Regions from separate parts of the Agrobacterium sp. 22094 genome, predicted to be linked through region 2. Evidence: riboswitches for the same ligand, from Rfam matches in the RefSeq annotation. Region 2 holds a riboswitch; each other region holds the start of a gene.

Region 1 (5,823 bases), on a different contig from region 2:
AACACGGCTGGCCGCAAACCCCGCTTCCTGCTGCGCGTTTCGGACTTCATCTCCGCTATCAATGGGGTCAGCACCAAGGGAGAGATGCAGGCGCTGTGGGACAGGGAAATGGACGCCATGACCGGCAGAACACAGGCGACGGTCATCTCCTACATCACGAAATATCGCAATGCCATTCGCGAGGCCTTTGGCGAGCAGCATCCCATGCTGCGCATCGCCGCAGGCACGCCGCAGCTCTACGATGACGCGCGCAAAGCCAAAATGGCGAAGATCGCCACCAAGCACGGCTCGCTGATCACCTTCGAACATTATTCAGAAGTGATGCGACGCTGCCGGCGCTTCCTTCACTCGGAAGACCCGCTGACGATCGGCATCGGCCTGATCGGCACCACCGGTCGGCGTCCCTTCGAAGTCTTCACCCAGGCTGAGTTTACCCCAGCGCCCTATGGCAATGGCGTCTCCAAATGGAGCGTGCTGTTCAACGGGCAGGCGAAGACGAAGCAGGGCGAAGGGACGAAATACGGCATTACCTATGAAATTCCGGTCCTGGAGCAAGCCAAGATCGTGCTCGAGGCCTATCGACGCCTGAGAAACAGCAGCGATGGCAAGCTTTGGCTCGGCATGAATGTGGACGAGTTTTCCACCGATGCGAGACTGCCGCTGCGCGATGCAATGATAGCGAAATTCGAGGACCTCTGGCCGAAAGAAGAGCCGCCGAAGCCCTATGGGCTACGTCACCTCTATGCCGAAATCGCTTATCGCAACTTCGCGCCCGCCAATGTGACGAAGAACAGCTATTTCGCCGCCATCCTCGGCCATAACAACAATGATCTGGAAACGTCGCTCTCCTACATGACCTATGCTTTTCCTGAAGACGAGCATGAATCGAAAGCGCGGGCGGAGCGTGTGGCGGATCGCACGATACGGCAGATGATCACCGTCAATCAGATCCCCGGTATGGCAGGCGAGTAAAGCACAGCGACGCGCATTTTCATGGTCTTGTAGATGATGGGCATCGGCGAACTGGGCATTCCGTAAACGCCTTATGACCGGATCACACGATACCGGCGCGCCAGGTACATCTCGACGCCAGCCCGTGTGAGGAAAGAAGCAAGGCCCACGATGATCGCCACAACCCTGATGCGGAATTCATCGGCCTCGACCTCGGCGTGCCGGGTGTCCAGCAATGTGTGTTCCGTAACGGTGATCTCGCCGATGATATCGCGGATGCGGTCCATCGTTCCGACAGCCATGTAACCGATTTCATTTGTGCGGGCGGCATCTGCACCGACGCCATCATAGAGCGATATTGAGTGCTTCAGCTCTTCAAGCTTCTTCTCGATCAATGCGTCGAGCGCTTTGACGCGGGCAACCTGGTCGGAATTGTCCGATATCCTGGTCATCAAATCGTTCTGAAGCAGGTGCAGGCGCTCCATCGCCTTCTCATACGGCGCGAGATAGCGCTTGTCGCCGCTGACGAGATAGCCCCTCTGTCCCGTCTCGGCATCATCAAGCGCGATCAAGACGTCCTTGGTGGTATCGATCGCTTCATAGGTATGCACCACCATATCGTAATGGTCGCTTAAAAGGTCATGCGTCCATGAGGTGGCAAGGATACCGGCAGCCAAAACGACCCCGACCGGTATTGATCGCAGCAGTGTCGGGAATGTCAGATACTTGTGGCGCAGCGACGTTAAAGACCAGTCAGACATTTACGGGATCATCCAAGCAAGCGCAGTTCAACGTCGTTATATCCGTCCGATGGCAAAAGCGCTAACAGGTTGGCATACACCGTGCCAGGCAGTTCAACGCAACAACAATCAGGAAGTTCAAAGTCGTTCGCCGAATTCGATTGCAGCCATGTGACGTGAACTGGTCTGTCAAACGCCTTGACACGAGGTTCTATTTCTCATTTAGAGTCAGGCATTCCGAGGGGAGCATCGAACGATGCTGAGATGGCGGTGAGCCGGACCCTTGAACCTGATCCGGTTCATACCGGCGTAGGAACGGAACAGTCGCCGTCAGGCACAGCTTTCTTTTCCATGCGTCATGCTTATCCGGGTCCGCTAACGGCGTGTCTGGAGATGAACGGCTGATGGTAAGATTTCCCACCGCAGAAAAAGCGGCAGACCTTCTGGCTCTTGTGCGGGAGCGACGACCGCGTGTCCACTGCCTGATGAATACGGTGGTGCAGAAGTTTACCGCTGACGGCATCACCGCAATCGGCGGCATCCCCTCGATGACATCGTCGGAAGAGGAAATCGAGAGCTTCGTGACGAAGACGGATGCGCTGACGATCAACCTCGGGACGCTGGACGAAGCGCGCCGCAAGGTCATCCGTATCGCCGTCACTATCGCCAATCGCCAAGGCAAACCCTGGATCGTCGATCCGGTCCATTGCGACTACTCCCCTTCACGGCTAGAATTCGCCCATGAATTGAGCCGGCTGCACCCCTCGATCACACGTGGGAACGCGGCAGAAATGGCGGTTATCGGCGACGTCGGTGGTGCATTGCGCATTCAGACGGGAGCGGTGGATAGCTTGAGTGATGTCGACCGCAAGGTCCGGATCGTCAACGGCCATGCCCTGATGGCAAAGGTGACGGGAACCGGATGCCTTTCCGGCGGTATCATTGCCGCCTTCATGGCCGTCGAGCCGGATGCGATGCTGGCTGCAGCATCGGCTCTGACTGTTACCGGCGTTTCCGCAGAGATCGCGGCCAGACATGCCAGCGGACCGGGATCGTTCGAAGTCGCCTTTCTGGACGCGCTCTTCACTCTGAGGAGCGAAGACATTCTCTCCCATGCGAGGATCGAACATGACGAAGATTGATTACCGGCTGAATGCCATTGTCGACGCCTCTCTCAGCGATATCGCTCCGCTTGCCGAGCTTGCAGCTCTGGCAGCACATAACGGTGCAACGATCATCCAATATCGCGACAAGACCGCCTCCACACGCCAGATGATCGACCAGGCAAGAGCCATCGTTGAAGCCCTGAAAGGCACCGGCGTACCGCTGGTGATCAACGATCGATTAGATGTCGCCATGGCAACGGGCGCAGATGGCGTGCATCTCGGCGCAGACGATATGGATGCAGACACAGCAAGGCGCCTTCTCGGTCCCGATGCGATCATCGGGCTCACCGTCAAATCCATGGCTGATGCCCGACACGTCGCGCAAGCACCGGCCGATTATGCCTGCATTGGCGGGGTGTTTGAAACCACCTCCAAGGTTAATCCAGATACGCCGGTCGGCCTTGCAGGGCTAAAGCAAATAAGGACATACCTGCGCAACGAGCGACCAGACCTGCCGGTGGGCGCAATTGCCGGCATCACGCTGGAGCGCGTTCCCGACGTGATTGCAGCAGGTGCCGATGGGGTGGCGCTGATCTCCGCCCTATTCCGCACGGACGATATAGCAACGACGGCCAAGGCGTTTCGCAATGCCGTGGATGAAGCGATGGGAGCACGCCCATGACCGCCATTGCTTTGACCATCGCCGGTTCCGATAGTGGCGGCGGTGCCGGCATTCAGGCCGACCTCAAGACATTCTCCGCTCTTGGTGTCTATGGTGCGAGCGTCATCACCGCCATCACCGCACAGAACACCAAGGGCGTGACCGCGGTTGAAGATATTTCCGCCACGATCATTGCGGCTCAGATGGATGCGGTGTTTTCCGACCTCGATATCAAGGCGATCAAGATCGGCATGGTCTCGCGCACCGACACGATACGAACGATTGCCGAGAGACTGCGCAGCCAGCCCCAACCGGTCGTCCTTGACCCCGTGATGGTGGCGACCTCCGGTGACAGGCTGCTTCAGGAGGAGGCAATCGAAACGCTTCGAAGCGAATTGCTGCCGCAGGCAACGCTTGCCACGCCGAACCTTCCTGAGGCGGCACTGCTGACCGGGACCGGCATCGCCACCGATCGTGCCGCGATGCTGAAACAGGCCGAGATGATCCTGGCGCTTGGTGCGAAGGCTGTCCTGATCAAAGGCGGCCACGGCACCGGATCAAAGAGCGTCGATCTTCTGATTGACGGCGAGACAATTCAAGAATTTGCCATGCCGCGCATCGAGACGAAGAACGACCATGGTACCGGCTGCACGCTCGCGGCAGCGATTGCGGCCCATCTGGCGCTCGGTCTGCCGTTGACGGATGCCGTCGGCCTGTCCAAAGACTATCTCCAAGGTGCGTTGGCAGCAGGCCGCGACCTTAAGGTCGGTCATGGTCACGGGCCGGTTCATCATTTTTACCGCTGGTGGGCGCCCTGACGGGCCGGCCCGATCAAGATTTGCGCTCCGTCGCACGCGGCTTGGGGGCGGCGAGCGCATTGCGGATGGCGAAGCTCGAATGGATGCGTGAGACGCCCGGAAGCTTGGAGAGAATATCCTTGTGGACCCGCTCGAAATCGCCTGCGGTTTCGACCTCGACGCGGAGAAAATAATCCGAGCCGCCGGTCATGAGATAGCATTCTCGCACTTCCGGATAACGCCGCACGGCATTTTCAAAGCGATTGAGAAAATCCTCCGTCTGCCGGTCGAGCGTGATCTGGACGATGACGGAAATCACCTCTCCACCGGCGGCACTTCCGGTGATCGCCGTATAGCCGCGAATGACGCCTTCCCTCTCCAGAATATCCACACGACGCAGACAAGCGGACGGCGATAGCCCCACCTCAGCGGCAAGCTTGGCATTGCTGATGCGGGCATTCAGCCGAAGCAGGCGGATGATATGACGATCGGTGGCGTCGAGAGCAGACATGGTTTCGTTCCGATTGATCGCACAAAGTTGCAAGAAAAACGATTTTATCGAATTTTCTTCGTCTTACACTGCTTAAATTCAAGGATCATTGCAATACTCTGTTGCCAAAAGAACAAAGGGAACGACAATGGACATGACCCTCCAGCAGCAGAAAGCTCAAGGTGGCGCAAGCGGCTATCTGACGATCGATCTTGCAGCCCTTCGCGACAACTATCTGACGCTTGCCTCCAAGGCGCCGCATGCGCTGACGAGTGCCGTGGTGAAGGCAGATGCCTATGGTCTTGGTGCCGATATCGTCGCGCCCGTCCTTTACGATGCGGGATGCCGGCACTTCTTCGTCGCTCATATTGATGAGGCGCTGTCTCTTCGTCTGCACATAGCGCCCGATGCAAAAATCTTTGTTCTCAATGGCCTCCAGCCTGGAAACGAAACCTCCTGCTCTGCACTGAACATCATTCCGGTTCTCAACTCGCTGGAGCAGGTCGCCCAATGGTCGGCGCAAGCCGCCGTCCTTGGCAAGACTCTGCCCGCTGCCCTGCAAATCGACACTGGCATGTCGCGGCTCGGACTGGCGCCTTACGAGGTCGAAAGGCTGTTGGCCACTCCTGCCATGCTCAAAGCCATCGATCTTGCCTGCATCATGAGCCATCTCGCTTGCGCCGACGAGCCGGACCATGAGGCCAATGCTCTGCAGCTTAACGTCATGCGCAAAACCACCGAGCAGTTTCCCGGCGTGCCGGTCTGCTTTGCCAATTCCGGCGGCATCTTTCTCGGCACGGACTACCATAACGCCCTGATGCGACCGGGTATCGCGCTTTATGGGGGCGCGCCATCGGCAGTTCATCCCAATCCGATGAAGCCGGTCGTCGGCTTGAGCGTTGCCGTGGTTCAAACTCGTACAGTGCCGGCTGAAAGCTTCGTCGGCTACGGTGCCTCGCTGCGCACCAAAGCCGATACCCGTCTGGCAACGATTGCCGCAGGCTACGCGGATGGCCTGCCGCGCTCTTTGAGCAGCCGAGGAGCCGCTTATTTCAACGGCGTTCGGCTTCCTATTGCC
Region 2 (5,823 bases):
ATGGCAAAGCCCATCGACATCAGCTTGTCCGGGTCGGATCTGGTCTCGTCATAGGCCTTGATGCCGGCAATCACGTTGGATTTGACGATCTGCAGCTTGTTCGACACTTCGGCCAGTCGCAGTGCGCCTGGGGGAGCGGACCCTGGCGATTTGCGGGCGGCGGCGCGCACGAAGCTTTGCGCCCGTGCCACCGCGTCAGAGGCGATGCCGTACCACACGCCGCTCCACAGAAGGTGCGAGGTGGCGAGCATGGATTGGGCTGCAATTTCAGCAAAAGGCTTGGGGAAAATCTGTTCGGCCGGGGCCTCGCCCTTGAACAGGAAACCGTCGGAGCAGGTGCCGCGCATGCCGAGCGTATCCCAGACATGGGTGCGCTCAAGGCTATACTGGTCTTTCAGAAATACCGTCATCACCTGATCGGAGGGAGCGGCATCCTTGTTGCTGCGCGAGGTGATGAGAATGGCATCGGCTTCGCTGCCATAGGAAATGACGGTCGCGTCCTTTTCCAGGCGGCAGATGTCACCATCCACCTCGATGGCGCAGATGGAATTGCGGAGATTGCCGCCAATGCCGCCTTCGGTGGTGGCGGAGGCCAGCAGCAATTGTTCGTTTGCCAGGCGGCGCATGAAGGCGCTGTGCCATTGGCTTTCTTCGCCGTGCTCCACAAGGCTCGAGGCCTTGATGTGGTGCATGGCGTAGATCATTGCGGTGGCCGAACAGGCCTGGCCCAGAATGGAGCAGATATCGGCAAGCTCCAGCATGGTGGCGCCTTCGCCGCCCATGTGAACCGGGACCTGGATGCCGAGCAGCTTTTCCTCGCGAAGCGCGTCGACGGCCTCTTTCGGGAAGCGGCCTTCGGTATCCACCGCATCGGCATGTTTTGCGGCAATCGCCGCCACCCGCGCCGCCCGGGCGCTCAGTGCTTCACGGTGAGGCGCGAGCGCGAGGTTCATCAGGCAGCCTCTTTCCCGTCGAGAATGGCTTTGACCGTGGTTTCGATGGCGGCGATGCTGGCAAAGGATTTGCGGTTCAGCATGCTGTCGGGAAACTCGATGTCGAAGGCCTCTTCCAGGCCCAGCATCAGCTGCACGGAGGCGAAGGAGGACAGGCCCGCGGCATAAAGATCGGCATCGTCGGCAAGCGTGTCGACGGAAACGGGAAGCTGACCGAATTTTGCCAGCACGTCACGGATAGTAGAATTCATCCCAAGTATCTCCCTTTAACTGGAGCCATTATCGCGTAACTTCTGAGTTACATTTAAAAACATAACATTGTCATAAGTGGTGCGGTTAATTTCCGGTGATATTGCTTGGCGCCCAACGCAATTGTGGTTTCCGCACCGCCCTCTTTTGGCGCAACCAGCTGCCAGCTTGACAATCGGCGCCATGAGGTTTTTGATTGCGGCATTCACCAGGGGGGTCCCGGCAAGGGGCTGAGATACTGCTAGAGCGCGCAGTGACCCGTTGAACCTGATCCAGTTCATACTGGCGTAGGGACGGTGCAAACGCGGGCATTCTGGCAGAACCGGCTCAACGCCGGGGAACCGTCATCATTCCTATCCCGCGCTTTTCGTCTTCATGCTCGAACTGGGTCTCCACTGTTTTGCTTTGGAGCCTCACGATGAACATTGCCGCTAAAAATCTCACCCCAACCGTTACCACCGGTCCGTTGCCGGCCTCCACCAAGGTGCACAAGCCGGGCGTTCTTCACCCGCATATCCGCGTGCCGATGCGCGAAATTGCGGTCCATCCCACCGCCGGCGAACCGCCGGTGACCGTCTATGATGCCTCCGGTCCCTATACCGATCCGACGCATCTTGTGAACATCGATGCCGGTCTGCCGCGTCATCGCCAGGAATGGGTTCTGGCGCGTGGCGATGTCGAAGCCTATGAGGGCCGGCATGTGAAGCCGGAAGACAATGGCTTTGCCACCGGCGAGCGACTGACGCCGGAATTTCCGGTGCGCAACCAACCGCTGCGGGCCAAGGATGGAAAGGCCGTCACCCAGCTGGCCTATGCGCGGGCGGGCATCATCACACCGGAGATGGAATATATCGCCATCCGCGAAAACCTCGGACGCGAGGCGGCGCAGGACAAGCTTGTGCGCGATGGTGAAAGCTTCGGCGCGCATATTCCAGATCATGTGACGCCGGAATTCGTCCGCCAGGAAGTGGCTTCCGGTCGCGCCATCATCCCCTCCAACATCAACCACCCGGAAGCCGAGCCGATGATCATCGGGCGGAATTTTCTGGTCAAGATCAACGCCAATATCGGCAATTCCGCCGTCACCTCCTCCATGGCGGAAGAGGTGGAGAAGATGGTCTGGGCCACGCGCTGGGGTGCCGATACGGTGATGGATCTCTCCACCGGGCGCAACATTCACAATATCCGCGAATGGATCATCCGCAATTCGCCGGTGCCGATCGGCACGGTGCCGCTCTATCAGGCTCTGGAGAAGGTCAATGGCATTGCCGAGGATCTAACCTGGGAGGTGTTTCGCGATACGCTGATCGAGCAGGCGGAACAGGGCGTGGATTACTTCACCATCCACGCCGGCGTGCGCCTGCATTACATTCCGCTGACCGTCAATCGCGTGACCGGCATTGTCTCGCGCGGCGGGTCGATCATGGCCAAGTGGTGTCTGCATCACCACAAGGAAAGCTTCCTCTACGAGCATTTCGACGAGATCTGCGACATTTGTCGGGCTTATGACGTGTCGTTTTCACTCGGGGATGGCCTGCGTCCGGGCTCGATTGCAGACGCCAATGATGCCGCGCAGTTTGCCGAGCTGGAGACGCTGGGCGAGTTGACCCAGATCGCCTGGGCCAAGGATTGCCAGGTGATGATCGAGGGCCCCGGCCATGTGCCGATGCACAAGATCAAGGAAAACATGGACAAGCAGCTGAAGACCTGCGGCGAGGCGCCCTTCTACACGCTTGGACCGCTGACGACCGACATCGCACCCGGTTACGACCACATCACGTCCGGCATCGGTGCGGCGATGATCGGCTGGTTCGGTACGGCGATGCTCTGCTATGTCACGCCGAAGGAGCATCTGGGTCTACCGGATCGCAACGACGTGAAGGTCGGTGTCATCACCTACAAGATCGCGGCGCATGCCGCCGATCTTGCCAAGGGCCATCCGGCAGCGCAGTTGCGGGACGATGCTTTGTCGCGCGCCCGCTTCGAATTCCGCTGGGAGGATCAGTTCAACCTGTCGCTCGATCCGGAAACGGCGCGCTCCTATCACGATGAGACGCTGCCGAAGGAAGCGCACAAGGTCGCGCATTTCTGCTCCATGTGCGGGCCGAAATTCTGCTCCATGCGCATTTCCCACGATATCCGCGCGGAAGCCCAGAAGGAGGGGCTAGAGGCGATGGCGGAGAAATTCCGTCAGGGTGGCGATCTCTACATGCCGCTGGAAAAGCCGGTTCCCGGTGAATGAGATGCGCATTCTCATCAAAGGGGCAGGCGTTGCCGGTCTGACGGCTGCCCTTGAGCTGACGCGGCGCGGTCTTGCGGTGACGGTGTTCGATACCGCGCTTGAGATCGGCCGCGGCGCATCCTGGTTTGCCGGCGGCATGCTGGCGCCCTGGTGCGAAAGGGAGAGCGCCGAACAGGCGGTGCTCGACCTCGGCCAGGCGGCGCTCGACTGGTGGGAGGAGGCCACACCCGGCCTCATCTCGCGCCATGGCACGCTGGTGGTGGCGCCAGCACGGGACAGGGCGGAACTCTTGCGCTTTGCCTCGCGCACCAGCGGCTACCGCCTGGTGGATGAGGATGAGATTGCAGCACTCGAGCCGGACCTTGCCGGACGCTTCCGCCATGGGCTGTTCTTCGAGGGCGAAGGTCATCTCGATCCGCGGCTGGCGATGACGGCGCTGCATCTGCGTCTGGTGGAAAATGGCGTGGTCTTTCATCTGGGCGGCGAGGCCATCAACGAAGGCGGCTTCGATCGCATCGTCGATTGCACCGGCCATACGAGAGTTGGCTCGCTCTCAGGGCTTCGGGGCGTGCGCGGCGAAATGCTCTATCTCGTCACGCACGAGGTTTCGCTGTTGCGCCCGGTGCGGCTCCTGCATCCGCGCATCCCGCTCTACATCGTCCCGCGTGAACCGGGGCGCTTCATGCTGGGCGCGACGATGATCGAAACAGAGGAGGCGGGGCCGATTTCCGCCCGCTCGATGATGGAGTTCTTGAATGCCGCTTACGCGCTGCACCCCTCTTTCGGCGAAGCGCAGATCATCGAAAGCGGTACCGGCATCCGGCCTGCCTTTCCCGACAATCTTCCGCGCATCGTTCAGGAGGGCAAGACGCTCTTCATCAATGGTGCGCACCGGCACGGCTTCCTGCTCTCGCCTGCCATGGCGCGCCAGGCTGCCGATTTCATCGAACACAAGGAGGTGTACCATGCGGATCCACGTCAACGGCGAAGTGCATGATCTTTCCGCCGCCACGCTGTCAGAACTTCTGTTCGCCCTTGACTACGAGGGCGACTGGCTGGCGACGGCCGTCAATGGCGATCTCGTCCATGCTGAGGATCGCCCGCAATTTCGCTTAAAGGATTCCGACCGGATCGAAATCCTTTCCCCGATGCAGGGAGGATGAACCATGTTTCGATTGTATGATCGCGATGTCAGCTCGCGGTTGCTGCTGGGTACTGCGCGTTATCCGTCGCCCGCCGTTCTGGCGGATGCGGTTCGCGCCAGCAGGACCGACATCCTGACCATTTCGCTGCGGCGTGAAACGGCAGGCGGCAAAAAGGGCGGGCAGTTCTTCGAGCTGATCCGCGAACTCGACCGGCTCATCCTGCCCAATACGGCGGGCTGCCATACCGCCAAGGAAGCGGTGCTGACGGCGAAGATGGCGCGCGAAGTCTTCAAGACCAACTGGATCAAGCTGGAGGTGATCGGCCATCACGACACACTCCAGCCGGATGTCTTCGCGCTGGTGGAAGCGGCGCGCATTCTCTCAGACGAGGGGTTCGAAGTGTTCCCCTACACAACCGACGATCTGGTGGTGGCGGAACGGCTGATCGATGCGGGCTGCAAGGTGCTGATGCCCTGGTGCGCACCGATCGGCAGCGCCATGGGACCGCTGAACCTCGTGGCACTCAAATCCATGCGGGCGCATTTTCCCGATGTTCCGATGATCGTCGACGCCGGCCTTGGCCGCCCATCGCATGCGGCAACGGTGATGGAGCTTGGCTATGACGCCGTGCTGCTAAACACGGCCGTCGCCGGTGCCGGCAACCCGGTGATCATGGCGGGCGCCTTTGCGAAAGCCGTCACGGCAGGGCGTGAGGCCTATCTTTCCGGCATGCTGGAGCCGCGTGATATGGCGGTGCCGTCCACGCCGGTGATTGGGACGGCGGTGTTTTCGTGAGGCTATTTTGGGGTGAACGCGTCCATCCACACTTGGTCCTCCTGAACTTGATCCACGGCTGTCCGGTTTAAAGTTCTGGTTTGGATCTGCCGCATACCCCCCTCTGCCCTGCCGGGCATCTCCCCCTCAAGGGGGGAGATCGGCAAGCGGCGCCCTCCGCATGTCCTATCCCACCGGAGTTTTGGGCGAGACGGTGCGACAGTTCGATCTCCCCCCTTGAGGGGGAGATGCCCGGCAGGGCAGAGGGGGGTGCGGTCCGTCTCGGCGGACACTGAAAGAGCCGAAGAGTGGTGACGGAGAGACCATCCTCCCAAAGGCGAACCGGAGTTCACGTCGTCCCACGACCCCCTAAGCCCACATTGACAACACATCCCCACAGCGGGATACCGGCATGACAACAGAAGGAATGCCGCCTTTGCATAATCTGCTGACCGATATT
Region 3 (5,823 bases), 150 kb from region 2:
GATGAGGCAAATGACGCCAAGGATGAAGGCATAGCCCGCCGCATCATTGGTCCGGTAGCTGCCCATATTGCTGTAGACGAGCCACGGCAAGGTCACGAAGCGTTCCGAGCCGAAAAGGGCCACGGCTCCGAGATCGCCAAGCGACAGTGCCATGGCAAAGGAAAAGGCCATGGCGAAGGCGCGCCACAGGACCGGAAGATCGACAAGGCGAAAACGGGAAAAGCCTGTGAGGCCGAGGCTTGAGACCAGTTTTTCGGTTCTTGCCTGATGGGTCGTGAAGGCGGGTTCGAGAACGCGCATGGCAAAGGGCAAGGCCATCAGCATGTTGATGAGCGCCACGAGGAATGGCGCGAAGAGGGACACATCGCCAAAGGGCCGCAGCAGCAGAAACCAGCCACTACCCAGCACGACGGGCGGCACGAGCAGCACCATCGAAGCGCCGCCACCCAAAGTCGCCGCGATAAGCCTTGCACCCCACGACGGTGCATTGTTGTCCGCAACCACCTGGCGTGCCCGGATGAGCGCCACGGAGACGAGAACCGAAAGCGAGGCCGAGAAAAGTGCGATCGACAGGCTGGTGATGGCTGCGCGCCGAAATATCTCGGCGCTCAAAAGACGCCACAGATCGGCAGTCAATCCGGAGGCCGCGACGGCAACGAGGGGCGACCCGACCAGCAGCATCGCAAGAACAATGACAAGCCCATCCCAAAGACGCGCCAACGGGCGAGCGGCATCGAAACGACGAACCGTCTGGCCCTGCGTCTGCCCCTCCGCTTCCGCACCCGGCAGAAACGAGAGCAGCACGAGAAGCAGGCCGGTCATTGCGATCTGCATCAGCGACAGGGCGATGGCACGTGGCGGATCGAAATCGAAGCGGAGCGCCTGATAGATCGCCACCTCGATGGTCGTCGCAGCCGGACCGCCGCCGAGCAGCAGGACAAGCGTGAAGCTCGTGGCGCAGAGCATGAAGATCAGGCCCGCTACACCCGGCACGAGCCGCCGCACCACCGGCCATTCGATGAAGCGGAAGGTGGAAAGGGAATTCATGCCGAGCACGGCACTCATGCGCCAATATTCGCCGGGCATTCTTTCCAGCCCCGCCAGGAAGAAACGCACGGCGAGCGGCAGGTTGAAGAAGACATGGGCAATGAGAATGCCGGATAGGCCGTAGATGCTGAAAGGTCGCGCCACGCCCGCAGAGAGAAGTGCTGCATTGAGCAGCCCCTGCCTGCCCCAGATGGCAATCAGCCCGAGCGCGCCGACGATCACCGGCAGCCCCATGGGCACCGCCATCAGCCGGATGATCCAGATACGGCCGGGAAAATCCCGCTGGCGTGCCAGCGCCAGTGCGACCGGTAGGCCGAGCGCCACCGAAAGAACAGTGGAGAGCGTCGCCTGCCAGAGCGTGAAGCGGAGAATGCGCAGCGTGTAGGTATCGAAGAGGGCGTTCGACGCCGCCTGTGTATCGAAGGAAAGCAGCGCTGCGACCGCAAGTCCGATGAAGAGCAACACGGCGACAAAAGCCGCCATGCCACTGATCAGGAACCGTCTTCTGTCGCTGCGCGCAATCACGGGCGGGGTCCGCGTGAGATTACTTCACGCTCATCGCGGTCAGCCACTCATCGATCCAGGCCTTGCGGTTCTTCGCCACCTCTTCCGGCGACATCAGGAAGGTCTTGGTCGGCTGGACCAGCTTGTTGAAGGCATCCGGCAGCGGCTGCGACGTGGCGGTGACCGGCATCATCCAGTTGTTTTCCGGAATGGCATCCTGGAAGCCAGGCGTCAGGATGAAGGAAAGGAACCTCTTGCCAAGCTCCTTCTCCGGCGCGTTCTTCAACAGACCGGCGACTTCGATCTGAATGTAATGGCCTTCCTCGAAGCTTGCTGCCTGATAGCGCTCGCTGTGCTCGGCCACCATATGATAGGCGGGCGATGTGGTATAGGAGAGCACCATCGGTACTTCGCCCTTGGTGAAGAGGCCGTAGGACTCCGACCAGCCCGGCGTAACCGTCAGCACGCGATCCTTGAGCTTTGCCCAGGCTTCCGGCGCCTTGTCGCCATAGACCGACTTGACCCAGAGCAGCAGGCCAAGACCCGGCGTCGACGTCCGCGGATCCTGAATGGCGATCTTCTGCGACGGGTCGCCCTCGACCAGTTCTTTCAGGCTCTTTGGCGGGTTCTTCAGCGTCTGTGTGTCGTAGACGACGGCAAAGTGGCCGTAATCATAGGGAACGAAGACATCGTCCTTGAACCCGCCCGGCACCTTTGCCGTAGAGGCGTCGATACCCGATGCTTCGAAGAGCCCAGTGTCCTTGGCTTCAGCGATGAGGTTGGTATCGAGACCGACCACGACATCCGCCTTGGAGCTGACACCTTCCAGCTTCAGGCGATTGAGCAGCGCCACACCGTCGGCGACGCCGACGAAATTGACGGTGCAATCGCAGGTCTTCTCGAACGCCGCCTTCACCTTGGGACCGGGACCCCATTCGGAGACAAAGCTTTCATAGGTGTAGACAGTGAGGACCTTTTTATCCTGCGCGACGCCAAGGCTCGGCAGGAGGAAGGATGCGGCGACGAGGCCGGACAGCAGAAAACGACGATACATCAGACACCTTCTCGAATGGGTTACGGGAATAGGCGTCTGGATGGAAGCCGTCTAATCCCTCCGCCGGTGTTAACCGGATCAGGTTCTTCGGGTTGGCGAACGCCTCTCAGCCTTGTCTTTTCGACAAAGCACCCCGTTAGAGCGAGAAAAGATGTAATGACACAATCGGTTATTGGCAAGACGTGACGCCGCGCGCCTATGCCTGCTCCGTCATGTAAACCAGCTCCCAGACATGGCCATCGGGATCCTGAAAGCTTGCGGCATACATGAAGCCGTGGTCTTGCACCGGTTTCCACTCGCGCCCACCGGAAGACAGCGCTGTTTTCAGCATGCTGTCGATTTCCTCGCGACTGGACGCCGAAAGGCAGGTCAGCACCTCCGTGCCGCGATTGGCATCGGCGATCTCGCCATTGATGAAATCGCGGAAGCGTTCTTCCTGCAGCAGCATGACGAAGATGTTCTTCTCGACGATCATGCACAGCGTTCGCTCATCGGAATATTCCGGATTGAAGCTGAAGCCGAGCGCCGTGAAGAAGGCTTTCGATGTCTCGATATTCTTCACCGGGAGATTGACGAAGATCATGCGCATGGTGGGGCTCCTCCGTTTTGGATAGAGAACCGCATATTTCACGACCTGTCAAAGATGGTGTGGACTAGCCTTCCATCTCTTCGCGCAGCATCTCAAGCTCGAGCCATTCTTCCTCCATGGCGTCCAGCTTTTCGCGAAGCTTCGCCATCTCGTCTGCCAGCTTGTTGAAAGCAGCCGGGTCCTTGGCAAAGAGCTGCGGATCGGCCATGCGCTCTTCGCGCTTGGCGATCTCGCCCTGCAGCTTTTCCATTTCCTTCGGCAGGTTTTCCAGCGCAAACTTCTGCTTGAAGGAGAGCTTTCCCTTGGCCTTGGACGGCTCGGCATTGGTCGCAGTGCTTGCCGAGGCCTTTGCCTTTTCCTGCTTTTCGGAACGCTTCTTCTCTTCGGCCGCACCCTTGCGCTGCGCCATCATGTCGGAATAGCCGCCCGCATATTCGATCCAGCGGCCATCCGGCGCATCCGGGTTGGCAGGCGCGATGGTCGACGTCACCGTGCGGTCGAGGAAGTCACGGTCGTGGCTGACGAGAATGACGGTGCCGGAAAAGCCAGCGACGATTTCCTGAAGCAGATCCAGGGTCTCGATATCGAGATCGTTCGTCGGCTCATCGAGGATGAGAAGGTTGGTTGGCCTTGCCAGGATCCGCGCCAGAATGAGACGTGCGCGCTCACCACCAGACAGATTGCGGATCGGTGTGCGGGCCTGTTCCGGCTGGAACAGGAAGTCCTTCATATAGCCGGTCACATGCTTCTGCTCGCCATTGACCAGCAGGCTCTCGCCGCGACCATCGGTCAGGTAATGCGCCAGCGTATCGTTAGGATTGAGGTCCTCGCGCTTCTGATCGAGTGTGGCAATTTCCAGATTGGTGCCAAGTTTCACCGTGCCGCTATCGGGCGCCAACTCGCCGGTCAGCATCTTGAGAAGCGTGGTCTTGCCCGCACCATTCGGCCCGACGAGACCGATGCAATCGCCGCGATGCACGCGCAGCGAAAAGGGCGCGATGATGGTGCGATCGCCATATGACTTGGTGATAGCCTCGGCCTCGATCACCAGCTTGCCGGATTCGCGCGCTTCTACCGCCGTTGCCTGCACGGAGCCTTGCGGACCCTTGTGGCCGCGATAGGCCGCACGCATATCACGCAATTCTCCCACGCGGCGCATGTTGCGCTTGCGGCGTGCCGTCACGCCGTAGCGCATCCAGTGCTCTTCGCGCTCGATCGCCTTGCCGAGCTTGTGCTGCTCCAGCTCTTCCTCTTCCAGCACCTTGTCGCGCCATTCCTCGAAATAGCCGAAGCCACGGCTGAGACGACGCGACTGGCCGCGATCAAGCCAGACGGTGGCCGTCGAAACCTTCTCCAGGAAGCGACGGTCGTGCGAGATGAGGACGAGCGCGCTTCGCGTCTGCTGCAATTCGCTTTCCAGCCATTCGATGGTCGGCAGGTCGAGATGGTTGGTCGGCTCGTCCAGCATCAGGATGTCGGGCTCCGGCGCCATGACGCGGGCAAGTGCCGCGCGGCGCGCTTCGCCACCGGAAAGGCTCGATGGATTTTCCTGACCGGTCAGACCCAGATGTTCCAGCAGATAGCTGACACGGTAGGGATCGTCGCCCGGTCCGAGACCGGATTCGGCATAGGCCTGCACGGTGTCATAGGCGCCAAAATCCGGCGCCTGCTCCAGATAGCGGATCGTCGCGGACGGATGACGAAAAACCTCGCCCGACTGCGCTTCGACAAGACCGGCGGCGATCTTCATCAGCGTCGACTTGCCTGACCCGTTTCGACCGACGAGGCAGATGCGATCGCCCGGCTCCACCTGCAGGTTGGCGCCATCCAGAAGTGGCGTCACGCCAAAGGTCAGCTTGATATCGTCGAGTTTCAGAATGGGGGGTGCCAAGGCATCAGGCTCCGGTCAGATCGTAGGGACGGGCAAGCACGATCGCCTTGCCGCTTTTGAGGCGAAGGCGAATTTCGCCCTCAGCCACGTTGGACATAGTGCGCGACGAGCCGAAGGCAAGCGCAAAATCATTGAGGGGATAACGGGCATTCTCGATATCGAGGCCCGAAAGGGCCGTAAAACCGGCAACCGAAAACAGCGAGCCGCGCGGCAAATCGAACGCCAAATCGCCGGCAAGCAACGGAAAAGCTTCTTCCTCACCAGACGTCAGCACCACCTCAAGCCCGCGTTCGGCCAGCGCCACAGCATAGAGCAGATGAAACTGCGCATGGTCGGATCGCTCGCCGGCAAGCGCGCCGACCAGCGTCAGACGCTTCGCGCCCCGCGCCAAAGCCTCGGAAACGGCAATCTCGCCATCCGTTTCGCCCTTGGCGGCGGGAAAAGGCTGTTGCGGCACATCCGGCCATTCGTCGACAAGCGCCGCATCGGCGGAATCGAAATCGCCCACCCAAAGCTCAGGGGTGAGAGCGAGCGGCCTGGCATGTTTCATACCGCTATCGGCGGCAATCACGCGCGATCCGGCAACCGCCTTTTGCAGGCGATCCGTTACCGCGATATCGCCGCCCAGCAGAATGGTGAAGTGATCCGATCTCATGCCCTGCCTTATCGCGAAACCTTGTCCCAAGGAAAGGCGGAAACGCTGCAGAGGGCGGCGATATTGATTTTTCGGCCGGACGG

What was found. A riboswitch is a leader RNA that binds a small molecule or an ion and turns the genes downstream of it on or off. The one in region 2 is predicted to bind thiamine pyrophosphate.
Region 1: it holds a riboswitch for thiamine pyrophosphate, as region 2 does, so the genes downstream of both, ACTJK5_RS15900 (hydroxyethylthiazole kinase) here and thiC (phosphomethylpyrimidine synthase ThiC) in region 2, are expected to answer to the same signal.
Region 3: it holds a riboswitch for thiamine pyrophosphate, as region 2 does, so the genes downstream of both, thiB (thiamine ABC transporter substrate binding subunit) here and thiC (phosphomethylpyrimidine synthase ThiC) in region 2, are expected to answer to the same signal.

What each region holds. Positions count from the first base shown of each region.
Region 1 covers NZ_JBQEPX010000003.1:211,732-217,554, reverse strand. The annotation lists gene ACTJK5_RS15910 (telomere resolvase) at 1-972, shown strand, start outside; gene ACTJK5_RS15905 (CHASE3 domain-containing protein) at 1,044-1,712, opposite strand; TPP riboswitch at 1,922-2,024, shown strand; gene ACTJK5_RS15900 (hydroxyethylthiazole kinase) at 2,096-2,833, shown strand; gene thiE (thiamine phosphate synthase) at 2,820-3,479, shown strand; gene thiD (bifunctional hydroxymethylpyrimidine kinase/phosphomethylpyrimidine kinase) at 3,476-4,276, shown strand; gene ACTJK5_RS15885 (Lrp/AsnC family transcriptional regulator) at 4,290-4,766, opposite strand; gene alr (alanine racemase) at 4,894-5,823, shown strand, end outside.
Region 2 covers NZ_JBQEPX010000005.1:23,215-29,037, reverse strand. The annotation lists gene ACTJK5_RS19080 (acyl-CoA dehydrogenase family protein) at 1-953, opposite strand, end outside; gene ACTJK5_RS19075 (acyl carrier protein) at 953-1,204, opposite strand; TPP riboswitch at 1,403-1,514, shown strand; gene thiC (phosphomethylpyrimidine synthase ThiC) at 1,621-3,444, shown strand; gene thiO (glycine oxidase ThiO) at 3,446-4,441, shown strand; gene thiS (sulfur carrier protein ThiS) at 4,410-4,607, shown strand; gene ACTJK5_RS19055 (thiazole synthase) at 4,611-5,384, shown strand; gene ACTJK5_RS19050 (P1 family peptidase) at 5,791-5,823, shown strand, end outside.
Region 3 covers NZ_JBQEPX010000005.1:174,942-180,764, forward strand. The annotation lists gene thiP (thiamine/thiamine pyrophosphate ABC transporter permease ThiP) at 1-1,572, opposite strand, end outside; gene thiB (thiamine ABC transporter substrate binding subunit) at 1,592-2,605, opposite strand; TPP riboswitch at 2,644-2,751, opposite strand; gene ACTJK5_RS19735 (VOC family protein) at 2,802-3,194, opposite strand; gene ACTJK5_RS19740 (ABC-F family ATP-binding cassette domain-containing protein) at 3,259-5,085, opposite strand; gene ACTJK5_RS19745 (thiamine diphosphokinase) at 5,090-5,740, opposite strand.